One region of the Streptomyces sp. NPDC048370 genome, then DNA from elsewhere that is predicted to be linked to it. Evidence: riboswitches for the same ligand, from Rfam matches in the RefSeq annotation. Region 1 holds a riboswitch; each other region holds the start of a gene.

What was found. Region 1 has a riboswitch for cyclic di-AMP ahead of ACGFYP_RS31920 (M23 family metallopeptidase). Riboswitches for the same ligand answer to the same signal wherever they lie in the genome.
Region 2: it holds a riboswitch for cyclic di-AMP, as region 1 does, so the genes downstream of both, ACGFYP_RS07345 (M23 family metallopeptidase) here and ACGFYP_RS31920 (M23 family metallopeptidase) in region 1, are expected to answer to the same signal.
Region 3: it holds a riboswitch for cyclic di-AMP, as region 1 does, so the genes downstream of both, ACGFYP_RS27955 (C40 family peptidase) here and ACGFYP_RS31920 (M23 family metallopeptidase) in region 1, are expected to answer to the same signal.

What each region holds. Positions count from the first base shown of each region.
Region 1 covers NZ_JBICYI010000020.1:115,823-122,798, forward strand. Annotated here, with positions in the region: gene ACGFYP_RS31905 (DNA topoisomerase (ATP-hydrolyzing) subunit A) at 1-1,398, opposite strand, end outside; gene ACGFYP_RS31910 (pitrilysin family protein) at 1,641-2,996, shown strand; gene ACGFYP_RS31915 (M16 family metallopeptidase) at 3,023-4,390, shown strand; cyclic di-AMP (ydaO/yuaA leader) riboswitch at 4,603-4,769, shown strand; gene ACGFYP_RS31920 (M23 family metallopeptidase) at 4,782-5,567, shown strand; gene ACGFYP_RS31925 (GntR family transcriptional regulator) at 5,741-6,445, shown strand; gene ACGFYP_RS31930 (HPr family phosphocarrier protein) at 6,635-6,916, opposite strand.
Region 2 covers NZ_JBICYI010000003.1:17,795-24,770, forward strand. Annotated here, with positions in the region: gene lhgO (L-2-hydroxyglutarate oxidase) at 1-186, shown strand, start outside; gene trmB (tRNA (guanosine(46)-N7)-methyltransferase TrmB) at 220-999, shown strand; gene ACGFYP_RS07335 (PrsW family intramembrane metalloprotease) at 1,027-2,403, shown strand; gene ACGFYP_RS07340 (aldo/keto reductase) at 2,447-3,394, opposite strand; gene ACGFYP_RS07345 (M23 family metallopeptidase) at 3,624-4,730, opposite strand; cyclic di-AMP (ydaO/yuaA leader) riboswitch at 4,742-4,889, opposite strand; gene ACGFYP_RS07350 (PP2C family protein-serine/threonine phosphatase) at 5,126-6,319, opposite strand; gene ACGFYP_RS07355 (MFS transporter) at 6,602-6,976, opposite strand, start outside.
Region 3 covers NZ_JBICYI010000015.1:66,133-73,108, forward strand. Annotated here, with positions in the region: gene ACGFYP_RS27945 (ATP-dependent Clp protease proteolytic subunit) at 56-679, shown strand; gene ACGFYP_RS27950 (hypothetical protein) at 687-992, shown strand; cyclic di-AMP (ydaO/yuaA leader) riboswitch at 1,307-1,504, shown strand; gene ACGFYP_RS27955 (C40 family peptidase) at 1,508-1,984, shown strand; gene ACGFYP_RS27960 (LysE family translocator) at 2,050-2,676, opposite strand; gene ACGFYP_RS27965 (LysR family transcriptional regulator) at 2,749-3,654, shown strand; gene ACGFYP_RS27970 (ATP-binding protein) at 3,695-4,153, opposite strand; gene ACGFYP_RS27975 (8-amino-7-oxononanoate synthase) at 4,312-5,478, opposite strand; gene bioB (biotin synthase BioB) at 5,623-6,891, shown strand; gene ACGFYP_RS27985 (adenosylmethionine--8-amino-7-oxononanoate transaminase) at 6,884-6,976, shown strand, end outside.

The sequences.
Region 1 (6,976 bases):
CAGCTCGTCGATCTCGCCGTTGAGCCGGTCGCGCTCGGTCTCCAGCTCGATCCGGTCGAACTTGGTGAGCCGGCGCAGCGGGGTGTCCAGGATGTACTGCGTCTGGACCTCGCTCAGCGAGAAGCGCTCGATCAGCCGCTCCTTCGCCTGCGCCGAGTTCTCGCTGGAGCGGATGAGGCGGATGACCTCGTCGATGTCGAGCAGCGCGACGAGGAGGCCCTCGACCAGGTGCAGCCGGTCGCGCTTCTTGGTCCGGCGGAACTCGGAGCGCCTGCGCACCACGTCGAAGCGGTGGTCGAGATAGACCTCCAGGAGCTCCTTGAGGCCCAGCGTGAGCGGCTGGCCGTCGACCAGCGCCACGTTGTTGATGCCGAAGGACTCCTCCATCGGCGTCAGCTTGTACAGCTGCTCAAGGACCGCCTCCGGCACGAAGCCGTTCTTGACCTCGATGACCAGGCGCAGGCCGTGGCTGCGGTCGGTGAGGTCCTTGACGTCCGCGATGCCCTGGAGCTTCTTGGAGCCGACGAGGTCCTTGATCTTGGAGATGACCTTCTCCGGGCCGACCGTGAAGGGGAGCTCGGTGACGACGATGCCCTTGCGGCGCGCCGTCACGTTCTCCACGGTCGCGGTGGCGCGGATCTTGAACGTGCCGCGGCCGTTCTCGTACGCGTCCTTGATGCCGGAGAGGCCGACGATCCGGCCGCCGGTGGGCAGGTCGGGTCCCGGCACGAAGCGCATGAGCGCCTCAAGGTCCGCGTTCGGGTGGCGGATCAGGTGCCGGGCGGCCGCGATGACCTCGCCCAGGTTGTGCGGGGGCATGTTCGTCGCCATGCCGACCGCGATCCCGGAGGCGCCGTTGACCAGCAGGTTCGGATACGCGGCGGGCAGCGCGACCGGTTCCTGCTCCTGGCCGTCGTAGTTCGGCGTGAAGTCGACGGTGTCCTCGTCGATCGACTCCGTCATCATCAGCGCCGCGGCGGCCATCTTCGACTCCGTGTACCGCATGGCGGCCGGCGGGTCGTCGTTGCCCAGGGAGCCGAAGTTGCCGTGGCCGTCGACCAGCGGGAGGCGCATGGAGAAGGGCTGGGCCATGCGCACCATCGCGTCGTAGATCGACGCGTCGCCGTGCGGGTGCAGCTTGCCCATGACCTCGCCGACGACACGGGCGCACTTCACATAGCCGCGGTCGGGGCGGAGTCCCATCTCGTTCATCTGGTACACGATGCGGCGCTGCACCGGCTTCATGCCGTCGCGGGCGTCCGGCAGCGCGCGGGAGTAGATCACCGAGTACGCGTACTCGAGGAAGGAGCCCTGCATCTCGTCGACGACGTCGATGTCGAGGATCCTCTCCTCGAACGCGTCGTCCGGCGGCGGTGTCTTCGTGCTGCGGCGGGCCATCGCGGCTGCGGCTCCTTCACCAACAAGGTTGATCTGACGCGGACCATTGTGGACCGTCCCACCGACAACGCCGACCGCGACCCGGGCGTGAGCGGTTCGCGAGCGGTTCGTGAGCCGTCCGCGACGCCCGCGCGACCCGGAAGAGGGACGCGGGGAAGCTGTGGGAACTTCGCCAGGTGTCAGTGCGCTTGCATAGGGTGGGAAGACTTTTCCATATCGCGATCGAAGGGACGTACATGCCCATGGGTCACACGGCCACGGCAGAGGCCGGCTCAGGCGGCCTGACAGCGACCGAGCACCGGCTGGCCAACGGCCTGCGCGTGGTGCTCTCCGAGGACCACCTGACCCCGGTCGCCGCGGTGTGCCTCTGGTACGACGTCGGCTCCCGCCACGAGGTCGCCGGCCGCACGGGCCTCGCCCACCTCTTCGAGCACCTGATGTTCCAGGGCTCGAAGCAGGTCCACGGCAACGGACACTTCGAGCTGGTGCAGGGCGCGGGTGGCTCGCTCAACGGCACGACGAGCTTCGAGCGCACCAACTACTTCGAGACCATGCCCACCCACCAGCTGGAGCTCGCGCTCTGGCTGGAGGCGGACCGCATGGGCTCGCTGCTCGCCGCCCTGGACGACGAGTCCATGGAAAACCAGCGGGACGTCGTCAAGAACGAGCGCCGTCAGCGGTACGACAACGTGCCCTACGGCACGGCCTTCGAGAAGCTGACCGCCCTCGCCTACCCCGAGGGCCACCCCTACCACCACACGCCGATCGGCTCCATGGCCGACCTGGACGCGGCGACGCTGGAGGACGCGCGGACCTTCTTCCGTACGTACTACGCGCCGAACAACGCGGTCCTCTCGGTCGTCGGCGACATCGACCCGGCGCAGACCCTTGCCTGGATCGAGAAGTACTTCGGCTCCATCCCGTCCCACGACGGCAAGCTGCCCCCGCGCGACGGCGCGCTGCCCGACACCATCGGGGAGCAGCTGCGTGAGGTCGTCGAGGAGGAGGTCCCGGCCCGCGCGCTGATGGCCGCGTACCGCCTCCCGCACGACGGCACGCGCGCGTGCGACGCCGCCGACCTCGCCCTGACCGTCCTCGGTGGCGGCGAGTCCTCCCGGCTCCACAACCGGCTCGTGCGCCGTGACCGCACGGCCGTAGCCGCCGGCTTCGGCCTGCTGCGTCTGGCCGGCGCGCCGTCGCTGGGCTGGCTGGACGTCAAGACGTCCGGTGGCGTCGAGGTCCCCGAGATCGAGACGGCCGTCGACGAGGAGCTGGCCCGGTTCGCCGCCGAGGGCCCGACGCCCGAGGAGATGGAGCGCGCCCAGGCCCAGTTGGAGCGCGAGTGGCTCGACCGGCTCGGCACGGTCGCCGGCCGCGCCGACGAACTGTGCCGCTTCGCGGTCCTGTTCGGCGACCCGCAGCTCGCCCTGACCGCCGTCAACCGGGTCCTGGACGTCACCGCCGAGGAGGTGCGGGAGGTCGCCGCGGCCCGGCTGCGCCCGGACAACCGCGCGGTGCTGGTCTACGAGCCCACCGGTGCCGAACAGAGCGACGCCGAGCAGAGCGACAGCGACGAGGAAGAGGGAGCGGACCAGTGACCGACGCTGCCGCGTCTTTGACGAGCATGACGTTCCACCCGCAGCCGGAGCCGGGTACGGCCAAGCCCTGGGCCTTCCCCGCCCCGGAGCGCGGAGCCCTGGACAACGGCATGACGGTGCTGCGCTGCCACCGCCCCGGCCAGCAGGTCGTGGCCGTCGAGATCTTCTTCGACGCCCCGCTGGAGGCAGAGCCCGCAGGCCTCGACGGGGTCGCCACGATCATGGCCCGTGCCCTCTCCGAAGGCACCGACCAGCACACCGCCGAGGAGTTCGCGGCCGAGCTGGAGCGCTGCGGCGCCACGCTCGACGCGCACGCCGACCACCCGGGCGTACGGGTCTCCCTCGAGGTTCCCGTCTCCCGGCTGCCCAAGGCGCTCGGGCTGCTCTCCGAGGCCCTCATCGCGCCGGCGTTCCTCGACACCGAGGTCGAGCGCCTGGTGCGCAACCGGCTCGACGAGATCCCGCACGAGACGGCCAACCCGGCCCGCCGGGCGGCCAAGCAGCTCTCCAAGGAGCTGTTCCCGGCCGAGTCCCGTATGTCCCGGCCGCGTCAGGGCACCGAGGAGACGGTCGAGGCGATCGACGCCGACGCCGTCCGCGCCTTCTTCCAGGCGCACATCCGGCCGTCCACGGCCACCGCCGTGGTCGTCGGCGACCTGACCGACGTGGACCTGGACAAGGTCCTCGCCGAGTCGCTGGGCGCCTGGACGGGGAACAGCGCGGAGCCCCGGCCCGTCCCGCCGATCACGGCCGACGACACCGGCCGTGTGGTCATCGTCGACCGCCCGGGCGCCGTCCAGACCCAGCTGCTCATCGGCCGCGTGGGCGCCGACCGGCACGACCGCGTCTGGCCCGCCCAGGTCCTCGGCACGTACTGCCTCGGCGGCACGCTCACCTCCCGCCTGGACCGCGTCCTGCGCGAGGAGAAGGGCTACACCTACGGTGTCAGGGCCTTCGGCCAGGTCCTGCGCTCCGACGGCCAGGGCCACGGCGCCTCGATGCTCGCCATCAGCGGCTCCTTCGACACCCCCAACACCGGTCCTGCACTTGACGACCTGTGGAAGGTGCTGCGCACCCTCGCCGCCGAGGGCCTGACGGACGCCGAGCGCGACGTCGCCGTGCAGAACCTGGTGGGCGTGGCGCCGCTCAAGTACGAGACCGCCGCCTCCGTCGCGGGGACGCTCGCCGACCAGGTCGAGCAGCACCTCCCGGACGACTTCCAGGCGCAGTTGTACGCGCGCCTGGCCGAGACCGGCACGGTGGAGGCGACGGCGGCCGTCGTCAACGCCTTCCCGGTGGACCGGCTCGTCACCGTGCTCGTGGGTGACGCGGCGGAGATCGAGGAGCCGGTGCGCGCCCTCGGCATCGGTGAAGTGACCGTCGTCACCGGCTGATTGGGCCGACCGCCGCCGCGCTCCGGTGGCATGCGAGGACCCCGACGTCACAGTACGTCGGGGTCCTCCTCTTTGTCCGTATTGCCAGAGAGGGTGGCCGTATGCCCTGTGGCATGTCTTACAAACTGGCGTGTCTGTTTGGTGATTGAAAGACGGTCCGCATAGCGTCGGTCCGGCTGTTCGCCAGTTGCACCCGCCACATCCGTGGCATCGGACAGTCATCGCCGAGTCCCCGTCAGGCGCGAGCCTGGGGAGCCGGGGACCCACACGAAGTCCCTGGGGTGAATCGGACGCCTTCGCACCCGTGCGGAGGGGCCCGTAGGAGACCTTCCTGCTCCGAACCCGTCAGCTAACCCGGTAGGCGAGAAGGAAGGAAAGGATCAGCCACTACATGGCGTTCACCCGTGCCACCGGGAAGCATCGTGGTCCGAGCCGTTTGGCGCGCCGCAGCGCCGGCCTCGCCGGCGTCGCGACCCTCGCCACCACCGGCGTCATCGGCACCCTCGCCTCCCCGGCGCTCGCCGTCGACACGGACGCCCCCTCCCTGGAGGACACCGGCCTGACCCAGGTCGTCGTCGCCGACAACGCCCTCGCCGACACCATCGACGCCCAGGCCGCCGCCCAGGAGCGCGAGGCCGCCGAGGCCGAGGCGAAGCGCGTGGCCGAGGCCCGTGCCAAGGCGGAGGCCAAGCGCAAGGCGGAGGCCCGCGCCAAGGAGATCCGCGAGGCCAAGGAGCGCGCCGCCCGTGAGGCCGAGCGCAAGCGCCTGAACTCCTTCCAGCTCCCCGTGGCCGGCTCGTACGTCTCCACCGGCTACAAGACCGGCGGTTCCCTCTGGTCCTCCGGCAGCCACTCCGGCGTCGACTTCCACGCCGCCTACGGCACCAAGGTCGTCTCCGTCGGCTCCGGCACCGTCGTCGAGGCCGGCTGGGGCGGCGCGTACGGCAACAACATCGTCATCCGGATGAACGACGGCACGTACACCCAGTACGGGCACCTCTCGGCCATCAGTGTCTCCGTCGGTCAGACCGTCACCCCGGGCCGGCAGATAGGGATCTCGGGCTCGACCGGCAACTCGACCGGCCCGCACCTCCACTTCGAGGCCCGCACCACCGCCGAGTACGGCTCCGACATCAACCCGGTCGCGTACCTGCGCGCCCGCGGCGTGAACGTCTGACCGTCCGGCGAGGTCCCCCACCGCACGTCAGAAAAGCCCCGGCTCGTACTGAGCCGGGGCTTTTCGCTGACCAAAAGATATCCATGGTTCCTGAGGAGCCGTCGGAAATACCGCCCCGCTGCAATAGAGTCACCGGAGAACCGGTTTCGCGCGTATTAAGGCGGAGGTCGATCATGCGCATTCCCGCGCACTCGGTGTGCACGGCGATTCGGGACGACATCGTCACCGGCGTCTACGAGCGCGGCAGCCGGCTGACCGAGGAGCAGCTGGCCCGCCGGTACGGAGTCTCCCGCGTCCCGGTCCGCGAGGCGCTGCGCACCCTGGAGTCCGAGGGCTTCGTGATCACCCGCCGTCACGCGGGAGCCCACGTGGCCGAGCCGACCGAGCAGGAGGCGGCGGACCTCCTCGACATGCGGTCGCTGCTGGAGCCGCTCGGTGCGGCCCGCGCCGCCCAACGTCGCACCGAGGCGCACCTCAAGGTGCTGCGCGGCCTGGTCAGACTCGGTCAGGAGCGGGCCAGGCGCGGCCAGGGGGACGATCTGCGCTCGCTGGGCGGCTGGTTCCACGAGACCCTGGCGCAGGCCTCGGGCAGCCCGACGCTCACCGCCCTGCTCACCCAGCTGCGGCACAAGATCGCCTGGATGTACGCGGTCGAGGCCCCCGCCCAGCCCGTCGAGGCCTGGGCGGAGCACGGTGCGATCGTGGACGCGGTGGCACGCGGCGACGCCGAACGGGCCCGCGCCCTGACCGCGCTGCACGCCGAACGCTCCCTGCTGCTGCACCGGCTGAAGCGCCCCGACCGGGACGAGCGGCCGCGGCGCGGAGGGCGCGTGAGGAGTTCGCAACACGTCGTCAACATCGCGAGCGGCCGGAATTAACGAGCGGGCCGTATACAAAGAGCTGGAATTCGACGGGCTTTGTTTGCGCTGCCCCGGCGGAGTTGTGCGGACCGTGCCGTCCCGATGGCAGCGGAATGGTTCGGAAAAGGAAAAAGCCGCACCCGCCGTCATTTCGGCGTGTGCGGCTTCCCGCGAATTCGCCCGGACGTCGATCCGGCCGGAAATCCGTCAGACGGTCTCGGGGAGCTCCTCGAGCCCCTCGGCAACCAGCTTCGCCAGACGGTCGAGCGCGACCTCGGCACCCTCGGCGTCCGAAGCGAGCACGATCTCCTCGCCGCCCTGCGCGCCCAGACCGAGCACCGCGAGCATCGACGCGGCGTTCACCGGGTTGCCATCGGCCTTGGCGATCGTCACGGGGACGCCGGAGGCCGTGGCGGCACGGACGAAGATGGAGGCGGGGCGGGCGTGCAGGCCCTCGGCCCAACCGACGTTGACGCGGCGCTCAGCCATGGTGTTGCCCTTCAAGTCTCAAGCGGGTTGTCTAGACCAGTCTCTCACGGGTTGCGGTGT
Region 2 (6,976 bases), on a different contig from region 1:
GATCTGCGCCGGGCTCCGGCGGGGGTCCGGGCGCAGGCGGTGCTGCGGGACGGGACGCTGGTGGACGACTTCCTGATCCGCGAGGCGCCCCGGACGGTCCACGTCCTGAACGCACCGTCGCCGGCGGCGACGGCGTCGCTGCCGATCGGCCGCGAGGTGGCGTCCCGGGCGCTGGCCCTGCTGTAGCCCAGCGGTCGGGATCGTAGAATTGGGCGCATTGTGTCTGAGTCTCGCGAAGCCGCCACCCACCCCGAGCCCGTCTTCCAGCGGGGCAGCCAGAGGTTTGCCCCCGGTGAGGGGCCGCTGCCCGATCCCGCCGGATCGCACCACGAGCGGCGGATCCGCAGCTTCCAGCCGCGCCGCAGCCGCGTCACCACGGGGCAGGCCGAGGCGATGCTCAAGCGCTGGCCCGACTGGGGCCTCGACATCGACGGCAAGCGGGTCCTGGACCTGAAGGAGATGTTCGGCGGCCTGCCCGTCGTCCTGGAGATCGGCTTCGGCATGGGCGAGGCCACGGCCCAGATGGCCGCCGCCGACCCCGGCACCGGCATCCTCGCCGTGGACGTCCACACCCCCGGCCAGGGCAACCTCCTCGGTCTCGCCGACCGGGGCGGCCTGGAGAACGTCCGGGTCGCCAACGGCGACGCGATCATCCTGCTCCGCGAGATGCTCGGCGCCGACGCCCTCGACGGCTGCCGCGTCTACTTCCCGGACCCCTGGCCGAAGAAGCGCCACCACAAGCGGCGCCTCATCCAGCCCGAGTTCCTCACGCTGCTCGCGACCCGGATGAAGCCGGGCGCCGTCCTGCACTGCGCCACGGACTGGGAGGAGTACGCCGAGCAGATGCTCGAAGTCCTCTCCGCCCACCCCGACTTCGAGAACACCCGGCCCGAGGGCGGCTACGCGCCCCGCCCGGACTTCCGCCCCCTCACCCGCTTCGAGGGGCAGGGCCTGGACAAGGGGCATGTCGTGCACGACCTGCTTTTCCACAGGAAGTAGCTCTGCCGGTTCTGCTTTTCCACAGGAATGGGCAGATGTCGGAGAACTCCGTCGCGGGTGTCAGTCGTCCTCGTTAGGGTCGCTCACGTGTCGAACCACGTTCCCGTCCCCACTCGGGACACCGAGGAGCCGGCCTTCACGGCCGTTCCGGACCGCGCCCAGTGGCGCTACAGGCCTCGTCGCGCCTTCTGGCGCAGCAAGGTGGTCCGGGCCGTCGCCGTGATCACCGTGCTCGCGCTCTGCGCACTGGTGATCCTCGCGATCGTACGGGAGCAGACCGGCACCGAGGGCTTCCTCGTCGGCCTCGGCCTGGCCGTCCTGCCCGTCCCGCTGCTGATGGCCGCCTTCCGCTGGCTGGACCGGGTCGAGCCGGGTCCCTGGAAGAACCTGATCTTCGCCTTCGCCTGGGGGGCCTGCGCGGCGACGCTCGTCGCGATCCTCGCCAACTCCTTCGCGGTCCGCTGGATCGCGACCGCCACGGCCGACCCCGCCTCCGCCGAGTCCTGGGGCGCCACGGTCGTCGCCCCTGTCGTGGAGGAGAGCGCCAAGGCCGCGGCGATCCTGCTGATCTTCCTCTTCCGCAGACGGCACTTCACCGGCCTCGTCGACGGGGTCGTCGTCGCCGGCTTCACCGCCACCGGCTTCGCCTTCACCGAGAACATCCTCTATCTCGGCAACGCCTTCGGCGAGGACCAGGACCTCGGCTCCGGCGGCCTCGGCTCCATGACCGCGGGCACCTTCTTCGTACGGATCGTGATGTCGCCGTTCGCGCATCCGCTCTTCACGGTCTTCACCGGCCTCGGCTTCGCCTTCGCCGCCCTCGCCACCTCCCGGCGGAAGTTCCTGAGACTGCGCCGGACGCTGCTGCCGATCGCCGGGCTGCTCCTCGCCATGCTCATGCACGCCCTGTGGAACGGCTCGGCGACGATCCTCGGGCCACTGGGCTTCATCCTGGTCTACGGCATGTTCATGGTGCCCGCCTTCGGCCTGCTGACCTGGCTCGCGATATGGAGCAGGCAGCGCGAGCTGCGCACGATATCCGGGCAGCTCCCGGCGTACGCGGCGGCCGGCTGGCTCTCGCCCGCCGAACCGCTCGCGCTCTCCTCGATGCGAGCCCGCTCCCTTGCCCGCGACTTCGCCCGCCGTACGTACGGCCCGCCGGCCGCCACCGCCGTCGGCGAGTACGAGGCGTTCGCGACGACCCTCGCCTTCCTGCGCCACCGCGCCCAGCGCGGCGCGCCGGACCCGGACTTCATGGCGCGCGAGCAGGAGCTGCTCCACCACCTCTGGCAGCGCAAGCCCGTCGCCTCGCCCGCCCTCACGTACGCGGCGCGGGCGACGGGGCGGGTGTGGGCGCCGCCGCAGTACCTCGACTACGGCGGCTACAACCCGTACCGGAGCTAAGGGCTCCCTTTAGGGACGGCCCGTCATCCCAGGCTTCGGGGGCCTACGCCTCCGAGGCCTCCGTCAGGAGCGTCAGTTCCGCCGGGGTCAGGCGGAGGTCGGCCACGGCGACGAGCGCCGGGAGCTGGTCGACGGTACGGGCCGAGGCGATCGGGGCGACGACGGTCGCGCGGGAGGCGAGCCAGGCCAGGGCCACAGTGGCGACCTCGGCCTCGTGCGCCTCGGCCACCGTGTCGAGCGCGGCGAGGATCCGCCGGCCCCGCTCGGTCTCGGCGTGCTCGGCGGCGCCCTCGGCGCGGACGCTGTCGACGGTCTTCCCTGCGCGGTACTTGCCCGTGAGGAAGCCGGACGCCAGCGCGAAGTACGGGACGGCGGCGAGCCCGGCCCGCTCGGTGGTGGCCAGGAGCTCACCCTCGTACGTGTCGCGCGAGAGCAGGTTGTAGTGCGGCTGCAGGGCCACGTAGCGGGCGAGGCCCTCGGCCTCGGCGAAGTCCAGGGAGGCCTGGAGCCGTTCGGCCGAGATGTTGGAGGCGGCGACGGCGCGCACCTTGCCGTCCTTCACCAGCTGGTCGAGCGCGGTGACGATCTCCTCGACCGGGACGGTCGGGTCGTCGAAGTGCGTGTAGTACAGGTCGATGTAGTCGGTGCCGAGGCGGCGCAGCGACTCCTCGACGCCGGCCTTGATCGTGGTCGGGGCGAGCCCCTTGTACTGGGGGTGGGCGCCGACCTTCGTGGCGACGACGACCTCGGAGCGGTTGCCCCGGGTGGCCAGCCACTTGCCGATCAACGTCTCGGACTCGCCGCCCTGATTGCCCTCGGCCCAGGCGGAGTACATGTCGGCGGTGTCGACGAAGTTGCCGCCGGCGGCGGTGTAGGCGTCGAGGACGGCGAAGGACTGCTCCTGGTCGGCGGACCAGCCGAAGACGTTGCCGCCCAGCGCGAGGGGGAAGACGTGCAGATCGGAATTGCCCAGCGGGCGAAGAGAGGTCATGGGACGTTACAACGACTGCCCCGGACACGGGTATTCCGGCAGCCCTGACGTCCGGGGGGTGCCGTCAGGGCTGCCGGAGTCGTGAGGCCGAGTACGCGCGGGCCGGCGTCAGACCGTGAGGCCGGGGACGCGCGGGCCGGCGTCGGACCGTGAGGCCGGGGACGCGCCCTGGCGTCAGGCTGTGAGGTCGCGTCCCCGCGTCGGACCGAGAGGCGGGGACGCGTACGCGTCAGACCGAGAGGCCCTTGCTGCCCAGCCAGGCCGCCGGGTCGATGCCCGCGCCGCCCGGGGTGTGGACCTCCAGGTGCAGGTGCGGGCCGGTGACGTTGCCGGTCGCGCCCACGCGCCCGATCGTGTCGCCGGTGCCCACGGACTGGCCGACGCTCGCCGTCATCGAGGACAGGTGGGCGTACCAGACCTCCGTACCGTCCTCCAGCTCCAGGACGATCCGGTAGCCGTACGAGCCGGACCAGCCCGCCGACTTGATCGTGCCGCCGTGCACCGCCTTGACCGGCGTGCCGGTGGGCGCCGCGAAGTCGAGGCCGGTGTGCTGGCCGGAGGACCACATGGAGCCGGACTGGCCGTACGTGGAGGTGATCGTGTACGAGGACGTGGGCAGCGAGTAGCTCGCGGCGAGCTTCGCCAGGCGCTCCGCCTCGGCCTTCGCCGCCGCCTCCTCCTCGGCCTTCTTCTTCGCCGCGGCCGCTTCCTTCTCGGCCTGGTCCGCCTTGGCCGCCGCCTCGACGGCGGCCTTCTCCGCGGCCGCCTTCTCCGCCGCGGCCTTCTCGGCTGCGTCGGCGGAGGCCTGCTGCTGCTCGGCCTGCTGGAGGATGCGGGCGCGCAGCGCCTCGCCGGCGTCGGCCGTCGAGGCGGAGGCGGAGGCGGACTCGGCGCCGGAGGTCTTCTCGACGTCGCCGGCCGGCAGGGCGAGGGTGGCCGTGAGCGGCTGCGGGTTGGTCGTACCGGAGTCCGTACCGTCCGCGCCGTCCTCGTCGGAGATGAACTCGCCGACGCCGGGCAGCTCGGAGGCGTCCGGCAGGTCGAGGTCGGGGAGCGATATCGAGACCGGGGGCTTCTCCTTGGCGGTCGCCATGCCGCCCGCGCCGACGGCCGCGATGACGCCGACACCGAGGACGGTGGAGGAGCGGGCGAAGCCGGAGCGCTGCTTCACGACGCGGTGGCGGCCACCCGAACGGGCCTGCTGGCGCAGGGAGTCCTCGGTGGGGTTCCACTCCCCCCACGTCGCCGCGTCGTCGTCCGTCCCGGCGGCACCACGGGCACCGAACGCGTTGAACCCGTCAGAAAGGCCTTCGGGGGCAGGGCTGTTGGACGCCACGGAGGCGCACTCCTTTCCTTCCTTCTCGCCTACCGGGTTAGCTGACGGGTTCGGAGCAGGAAGGTCTCCTACGAGCGGTTCCGCACGAGTGCGAAGGTGCCCGATTCACCCCAAGTAGTGGTTCCCCGGTTCCCTTTCAGGATTCGGCGCGTGCGCACGGTGCCGTCTCTTACGACGGCTGGGACGACCGCGCTGCGTTATCGAACGTTAATAGACACGAGGGCCGGATTCCAAGCCGTTCCGGTTGATCATTTCCGCGATTGAGCTGGTACAGCCCGATTTGACCTCGCTTCAGTACGGACCCCGAACGACACCCCAGAACTGACGGTGCGTCAATTGTTATCGGAGTGGTACCCCTCCACTACGGATGGTCACGGCACTGTCGGCGGCACTGGTCACGGCACCACGGGCATCGTGCGGCGCCGCTCCGGCTGGCCCGCTGCGGGGCGGCTCACGGCCAGCAGCGCCATGTCGTCGGTGGAACCCCCGCCCGTGAACCGGCGGACGTCGTCGACGAGCGCGTCCAGCAGCTCCTCCGGCCCCGGGAAGATCCTCCCTGCGAGCCGCTCGGCCGGTTCGTAGAAGGCCCCGTCCGCGTCGCGCGCCTCGGAGAGCCCGTCGGTGTAGAGGAGCAGCGTGGCGCCCGGCGGGTACGGGACCTCGTCGGCCCGGTCCGGCCAGGCGGCCAACTCGCCCATGCCGAGCGGCAGCGCCGGTTCGGTCGGCTCCAGGAGCGCCAGGCCCCCGTCCGCGTACAGCAGCAGCGGCTCGGGGTGGCCGCGGTTGACCACCCGTACCCGCCCGTCGCCGCGCGGGATCTCGGCCAGTACGGCGGTGGTGAACCCCTCGAAGGCGTCGAGCCCGTCGCGGCGGGTGCCCTCGCGGGCCAGCGCCCGTTCGAGGCGCTGCGCGACGCCTTCGAGGCTCGCCTCCTGCTCCGCCGCCTCCCGGAAGGCGCCGATCACGACGGCGACCGCCTCGACCGCGTCGAGCCCCTTGCCGCGCACGTCACCGACGACGAGCCGGACCCCGTACGGCGTGTCCTGGACGGCGAACAGGTCGCCGCCGATGAACGCGTCCGCCTGCGCGGCCTCGTACCGGGCCGCGACATGGAGCCCGCCGATCCGCTCGGCGGGCGTCGGCAGCACGGCCTTCTGCGCGGTCTCCGCGATCACCCGCGCCGAGGCGAGCCGCTCACCGCTGCGCCGTACGACCCGGTTGATCAGCAGGGCGAGGACGGAGACGGTGAGGACGGTCAGTGTCTCGGTGAGGGCGGGGACCTCGTCGGTGGTGTGGTTGTACACGTGCAGCCCGATGCTGGCGACGACGGCGGCGATGCCGGTGAGCAGTGTCGTCAGCATGGAGAAGAACGGGGCGGCGATGAGCGGCGCGGCGGAGAACATCGGGGAGGCGGTGTACGCGGCGGGAGTGGACAGGTCGAAGACGACACCGCCGAGGATCACAAGAGGCGGCAGCGCGCGGATGAACCGCCGGGCCTGCTCGGCCCGCCCGCGCGGCGCCCGCGACCCGAGCCCGTTGGCCGACCCGTTCGCCGTCCCGTTGGCCGATCCGTTCGCCCGCCCGTTCACCGACCCGTGCGCCGACCCGTTCGTCCGCCCGTTCTTACGCCGGTCCGTCCGCCCGGTCCTGCGCCGGTCCGGCCGCCCGCTCCTGCGCTCGTTCGCCCGCCCGTTCGCCTCTCCCCGAGCGGCTCCCCGCGGTCCCTGCCCCCGCCCCTGCCCCTTCCCCTGGCCCTGCCCCACCTGTGCTCTCCTGCCCGGTCCGTACACGGCACGGCGACGGACGGTACCGCGCCCTCCCCAGGGTGGCGGGAGCCGCGCCGCGTGGCGACCCCCGCTCGGCCAAGTGGGTTACGCGCGCAGTCGGCCGCCCCGCGCCAGGGCACCCACCGCCGCCGCGCAGCCGAGGCCGACCCCGCACAGCACCAGCCACGGCGTCACCGACCACCCGGTCACATCGAGCAGCACGCCCGTCCCCAGGTTCCCGAGGGTGATCCCGATCCCGCAGACGGTGTTGTAGAGCCCGTAGTGCGTGGCCACCCACCGCCCGCCCGCGAGGGCGACGACGGTGTCCATCTCGTACGGGTAGAGCACCGCGTTCCCGACCGCCAGGGCCGCCGAGCACAGGAGCAGGCCCACGACCCCGGGCACGGCGACCGGGAGCAGGAAGGCGGTGCCCATCAGCACAAGGCCGAGGACCAGACACCGCTCCCGGCTCAGTCTCCG
Region 3 (6,976 bases), on a different contig from region 1:
GCTCCACATCTTACGACCTGTACGTCCTGTACATTTTTTACAAGGAGGCATCGCCATGCACGCTCGCTACGTCCTGCCCGAGTTCACGGAGCGCACGAGCTTCGGGAGCCGGACCCTCGACCCGTACTCCAAGCTGCTCGAGGAACGGATCGTCTTCCTGGGCACCCCCATCGACGAGACCTCGTCGAACGACGTCATCGCGCAGCTCCTGCATCTGGAGTACGCCGATCCGGACCGGGACATCTCGCTCTACATCAACTCCCCCGGCGGTTCGATCAGCGCCATGTCCGCGATCTACGACACGATGCAGGTCGTCACCTGCGACGTGGAGACCACCTGTCTCGGCCAGGCCGTCTCGACCGCCGCCGTGCTGCTCGCGGCCGGCGCGCCCGGCAAGCGGCTCGCGCTGCCCGGCGCCCGGGTCGTGCTCCAGCAGCCCACGACGGACGAGCCGTTGCAGGGGCAGCCGAGCGATCTCGACATCCAGGCACGGGAGTTGATGCGGCTGCGCGCGATGCTGGCCGGGATGCTGGTCACCCACACCGGACAGAGCCACGAGCGGATCGACGCCGACATCGACCGGATCACCGTCCTCGACGCGCCGGCGGCCACCGCCTACGGCCTGGTGGACCACGTGATTCAGAACCGAGGGGCGTCGGGCGGCGCCGGGGGAAGGTGAGCGTCCGATGGTTCCCGAGCTGCCACCGCTGCCCGCCCTGACGCGCGCCGAGGGCGAGTTCATCGACGCCTATCTCGAAGTGGTCGATCTGCTGGGCCGTATCAATCCATCCAGGGCTTCGCATACGTATGGGGCGCTGCGCGCGGCCCAGGCGCTGGTGGGGCGGGTGAACGCCCTGCGCGACGCGCTGACGGCGATGCATACGCGCGGCGAGAGCGAGGTGCACGCGGAGACATTGGCCCGTGCGCTGCGGGTGTTGGACGGGGAGCGTAGGTCGGGTCGCGTCACTGTCCCGGAGACACCGGCGAGTTGACATTCTCCCGTGTCGTGTCGAGGTCCACACGGAGCAGCGCGGCCACGGAATCGCTCCCCCGTTCGGCGTAGTCGACGAATCGACATATGTGCGGGGTGAGTTGCGCAACAGGTGTACGCATCTGGCGGAATCGGGCGTTCCACCCCTGGTCCGGGACTCGTCGGCCAAACCTCCGACGATCACGAAACATGCCTGTCCACCCGAATGGATCAGTCGTGAGGAGCCTCACATAACGCCGTTTCGGCTCGGATTTCGCCTGTGTTGTGGGTCAAGATCCCTCACGACGACAAGCCCCCGCCACCGCGGCGGGGCGGTCCGGGCGGACGCCGAGTCCTGCCGCTGTCCCGGATGTCTGGTCGACAGGAGTGGATCGGCAGGAGTGGAGGACCCGAGCAGTACGGGACGGCCGGCCAGTGGGGCCGTTCCTCGGGGTGAAGCCGCGACCGCGGCCGGGCAACTTCGCCAGCCCGAACCCGACAGGTCATCCTTCACAGGCGGCTGACGAAGGGTTGCGCATGACTGCGCAGATTCATGTCCCGTCCATGCTGTCCCGGGCCGGAGCCGTCTCGGCTCTCACCCTCGCCGCTCTCGGCGGCACGATGCTGGCACCAGGAGCCGCACCGGAGGCCCAGGCCGCGACGTCGTACGCCGGCAAGGCGCTGAACATCGCGGCTTCGAAGAAGGGATCGCCCTACAAGTACGGAGCGTCAGGACCCACCCGGTTCGACTGCTCGGGGCTCACGCTCTACTCGTACAAGAAGGCGGGCAAGTCGCTGCCCCGTACCGCGCAGCAGCAGTACAACAAGACCCGGCACATCTCCGCGTCCAGCAGGCAGAAGGGGGACCTGGTCTTCTTCCACTCGGGTGGAAGGGTGTACCACGTGGGGATCTACGCGGGTAGCGGAAAGATCTGGCACTCGCCCAAGTCGGGGTCCTGGGTGAAGCTCGACAAGATCTGGTCGTCCAAGGTGTACTACGGCCGGGTGCGCTGACGCCCCGTCCGATCGTCGCGAGCGGAGGGTGCGGTGGCGCCGCCGCACCCCTCGCCCCAGCAGGGTCAGTGTCCCGGTGACACCAGCAACGTCACCCCGAGCGCGGCGAGCATGCCGCCCGTCACCCCCTGCACGGTCCGGGCCGTCCGGGGCCGCCGCAGCCGGTGGCCGAGCCGGTCCACCAGGACCGCCACCAGCGGGAACCAGAGCAGGGCCAGCAGCACCACGATCGACGCGAGCAGCAGGGTCCGCGGCAGCACCGCGGCGCCCTCCGGCACGAACTGCGGAAGCAGGCTCAGGAAGAGCACGGGCGCCTTGGGGTTGAGGACGTTGGTCAGGAAGCCCTGACGGAACGCCCGTCCGACCGCCCGCTCCCCCGCCGTGTCCGCCGACGGCTCACCCGCCGACGCCCGCAGCGCGCCGCGCAGCGCCTGCACGCCGAGGTAGAGGACGTACGCGCCGCCGACGATCTGCAGCGCGCGATAGAGCGCCGGTACGGCGATCAGCACGGCCGCGAGCCCGGCCACCGCGAGGGCGGTGTGCACCAGGAGCCCGCCCGCCACACCCACGGCGCAGGCCACCCCCGCCCGGCGCGAGGCGAGAGCGCTGCGTACGACGACGGTGAAGTCCGCGCCCGGCATGGCCACCATGCCCGCCGCGACCCCGATGAAGGCGATCAGCTGTCCGTCCATGACCCCAGCGTGCCCGCCGTGAGCCTTTAGTGTGTAGACACGATCTTCTGGGTCTGGCCAAAGGAATGCTTTATGCAGGATCTGGTGCGGCTCGCGGCACTGGTGGCCGTCGCCGAGGACGGCTCGATCACCCGGGCCGCCGCCCGGCTCGGCTACACCCCGCCCGCGCTCTCCCAGCAGCTCGCCAAGCTGGAGCGGGAGGCGGGCGCCGCGCTGCTCGTCCGGCACCACCGGGGCGCACGGCTGACTCCGGCGGGCGAGCTCCTCGTCACCCGGGCGCGCCGGGTCCTGGACGAGATGGACCGGGCCCGCCATGAGCTGGCCCGGCTCAGCGGTCTGTCGGGCGGGCGGCTCCGGGTCGGCACCTTCACCACCGTGGGCATCCATCTGCTGCCACCGGTGCTCAGCGCCTTCCGCCGGGCCCACCCGGACGTGGAGCTGACGGTCGCCGAGTACGAGCCGCCTGCCGGGGTCCACGCCGTGGCGGCGGGCGAGGTGGATCTCGCGCTGACCCACACCTACGAACCGGCCGAGCCGGCACCGCTGCCGCCGGGCGTCGAGCTCGAGCCCCTCCTCGTGGAGGAGTTGGTCCTGGTCACGGCGCCCGGCCATGTCCTGGCGGAGGGTTCGGGCCGGCTGCCGATCACGGACCTCGCGGGCCGGCCGCTGATCAGCAGCGCGCCGGACCATCCGTCGCGGCGGGGCGTGGAGGGCGCCCTTGCCCGGGCGGGTGCGACACCGTCGGTGGTGTGCCGTACGCCGGGCTACGCCCTGGTCTGCGCGCTGGTCAGCGCGGGTCTCGGGGTGGCGGTACTGCCGGAGATGGTCGCGTCGATGACGGCTTCGCCGCTGGGTGTACGGGCGTTGGAGCCGACCTCGTTCCGCCGGACGATCTCGGTCGCCCACCGGGGCGAGGAATCGGGCCCCGCTGCCGCCTCGCTGCGTACGCTGCTGCGCGGCGGGTTCGCCCGCGCCTAGGCGGCGCTCAGGCGGCGCCCGGCTCGCGCCTGGTTCGCGCCTAGTTCGGAGAGACGGAGGCTGAGGCGGAAGCCGAGGCGGAAGCGGTCCAGGGCAGGTTGATCCAGACCGTCTTGCCGCCCTCGTCGGTCGGGGTGACCGAGAGCCGGCCGCCCGCCTCGGCCGTCAGGATGCGGATGATGACCATCCCGCGTCCGTTGTCCTGCTGCACGGCCGCCGGGAGCCGTTTCGGCCAGCGGGGATGGCTGTCGGTGACACCGATGTGGAGCTGCTCCTCGCGCTCCAGACGGACGTCGACGGTGAAGGTCGGCGACTGTCCGAAGGTGTGCTGGACGGCGTTGGTGGCCAGCTCCGAGACGATCAGCCGGACCGTGTCCGCGGTGTCGCTGCCGCCCGCGAGCCCCCATCCGCTGAGGACGTCGGCGACATATCTCCGGGCGGCGGACACCGAGGCGGGATCGCTCGGCAGAGTGACGGTTGCTTCCTGGTGGTCTGCCATGGCGACGCTGTCCCTTTCCCACCGGGCCCGGCCCGGTTTGCACTTCGCGTCAGACTGCCACCGATCGTGTCCGCCTGGGCGGCGATCCACCAAGATATGTGCATATTTGTCGCTCGAAGCGGTGAACTCTGCTACGAGAGCACGTATTTGGGTCCCGGTCAGTGGGAAGGGGGCGCGGTCCGCACGATCGTGGCGACGGCCTGCTCGATCTGCGCGTCCGTCAGATCCGCGCGGGCCGTGAGCCGCAGCCGCGAGATGCCGTCGGGGACGGACGGCGGCCGGAAGCAACCGACGACGATCCCCTGCTCACGGCAGTCGGCGGCCCATCGCAGCGCCGCATCGGGCGAGGGCGCGCGGACGGAGACGACGGCGGCGTCCGGGCGCACGGCGGTCAGACCGGCCTCCGTGAGCAGGCCGTGCAGCTGGGTGGCGACGGTCCTGGCGCGCGCGGCGAGGCCGGGCTCGCCCTGGATCAGCCGCAGGCTCGTCAGGGCGGCGCCGACGGCCGCCGGGGCGAGTCCGGTGTCGAAGATGAACGTACGGGCCGCGTTGACCAGGTGCTCGACGACCCGGGCCGGTCCGAGGACCGCTCCGCCCTGGCTGCCCAGCGACTTGGAGAGGGTGAGGGTGGCGACCACGTCCGGGTCGCCCGCGAGCCCGGCGGCGTGCAGGGCGCCCCGGCCGCCGTCGCCGAGGACGCCCAGACCGTGGGCGTCGTCCACGACGAGCCCGGCGCCGTGGGCCCGGCAGGCCTCGGCCAGTTCGGGCAGCGGGGCCCGGTCGCCGTCCACCGAGAAGACGGAGTCGGAGACCACGAGCGACCGGCGGTCCGGGTGGGCCCGGAGGGTCTTGCGTACCGCCTCGGGCTCGGCGTGCGGGACCACGGCCGTCTCGGCGCGCGAGAGCCGGCAGCCGTCCACGATCGAGGCGTGGTTGCCCGCGTCGGAGACGATCAGCGCGTCGCGGCCGCTCAGGGCGGTGAGGGCGGCGAGGTTGGCGGCGTAGCCGGAGGAGAAGACGAGGGCCGCCTCGAAGCCGCAGAACGCGGCGAGTTCTTCTTCGAGCCGGGCGTGCAGCCGGGTGGTGCCGGTGACCAGACGGGAGCCGGTGGCGCCCGCGCCCCAGCGGCGGGCCGCCTCGGCGGCCGCCTCCGTGACCTCCGGGCGGCGGGTCAGGCCGAGGTAGTCGTTGCTCGCCAGATCGAGCAGCTCCGACTCGGCGGACCGGGGCCTCAGGGTGCGGACGAGCCCCGCCTCCGTGCGGCGGCGCGCCTCGGCGTCGGTCCAGTCGAACGGGGTCCGGCGGGTGTCCTCGTCCCGGTGCATGGGGCAGATCCTTTTGTAGGCAGCGCACAGACCCTAACCGTCGGCGCCCGGGGACAGGGTGTGGCCATCCACACACGTCAAACCGGCGCGTTTGTTCAGATCCTCCTTGGCCGCGAGGTGTGCCGTAGGCGAGGATCAGCCCTTATGGACCTGCTGAACACGCTGGTGGACAAGGGGCTGCGGCGAGAGCTGCCGAGCCGTGAAGAAGCGCTCGCCGTACTGGCGACCTCCGACGACGAACTGCTCGACGTGGTGGCCGCGGCGGGCAAGGTGCGCCGCCAGTGGTTCGGGCGGCGCGTGAAGCTGAACTATCTCGTCAATCTGAAGTCCGGGCTCTGCCCCGAGGACTGCTCGTACTGTTCGCAGCGGCTCGGTGCGACGACCGGGATCCTCAAGTACAGCTGGCTGAAGCCGGACGAGGCCTCGCAGGCGGCCGCCGCCGGTGTCGCGGGCGGAGCGAAGCGGGTCTGCCTGGTGGCGAGCGGCCGGGGGCCGACGGACCGGGACGTCGAGCGGGTCGGCAGGACGATCGAGGCCATCAAGGAGCAGAACGAGGGCGTCGAGGTCTGCGCCTGTCTGGGGCTGCTCTCGGACGGCCAGGCGGAGCGGCTGCGCGAGGCGGGCGCCGACGCCTACAACCACAACCTGAACACGTCCGAGGGGACGTACGGGGAGATCACCACCACCCACACCTACGCGGACCGGGTGGACACCGTGCAGAAGGCGCACGCCGCCGGTCTGTCGGCGTGCTCGGGTCTGATCGCGGGCATGGGCGAGAGCGACGAGGACCTGGTCGACGTCGTCTACGCGCTCCGTGAGCTGGACTCGGACTCGGTGCCGGTGAACTTCCTGATCCCGTTCGAGGGCACGCCGCTGGCGAAGGAGTGGAACCTCACCCCGCAGCGCTGCCTGCGGATCCTGGCGATGGTCCGGTTCGTCTGCCCCGACGTCGAGGTCCGGATCGCGGGCGGGCGCGAGGTGCACCTGCGCTCGATGCAGCCGCTCGCGCTGCACATCGCGAACTCGATCTTCCTCGGTGACTACCTGACGAGCGAGGGCCAGGCCGGCAAGACAGACCTGGACATGATCGCCGACGCGGGCTTCGAGGTGGAGGGCGCGGGCACGACCACGCTCCCGAAGCACCGCGCGGACGCCCTCGCCGCGGCGGCGGGCGCGGCCGGCGGATGCGGCTCGGCGGCGTCGGCGGGCTGCGGCTCGCAGACGGAGGCCGGGGCCGGTGGGGGCTGCGGCTCGCACGCGGAGGCGGGCGGCGGCTGCGGGCCGTGCGGTGGCCACGCGCCGGAGCCCGAGGCGGCCACGGAGGCCGCGCCGGCCGAGGTGCCGGGCGCCCGGACCGACCTGGTGGCCGTGCGCCGTCGTGGCGCCGGAACGGACCTCGCGCCGAATGCGTAACGAGGAACTGCTGGCCCTGGACCGGGCGCACGTCTGGCATCCGTACGGCCCCATGCCGGGCCGTGCGGATCCGCTGGTGGTCGAG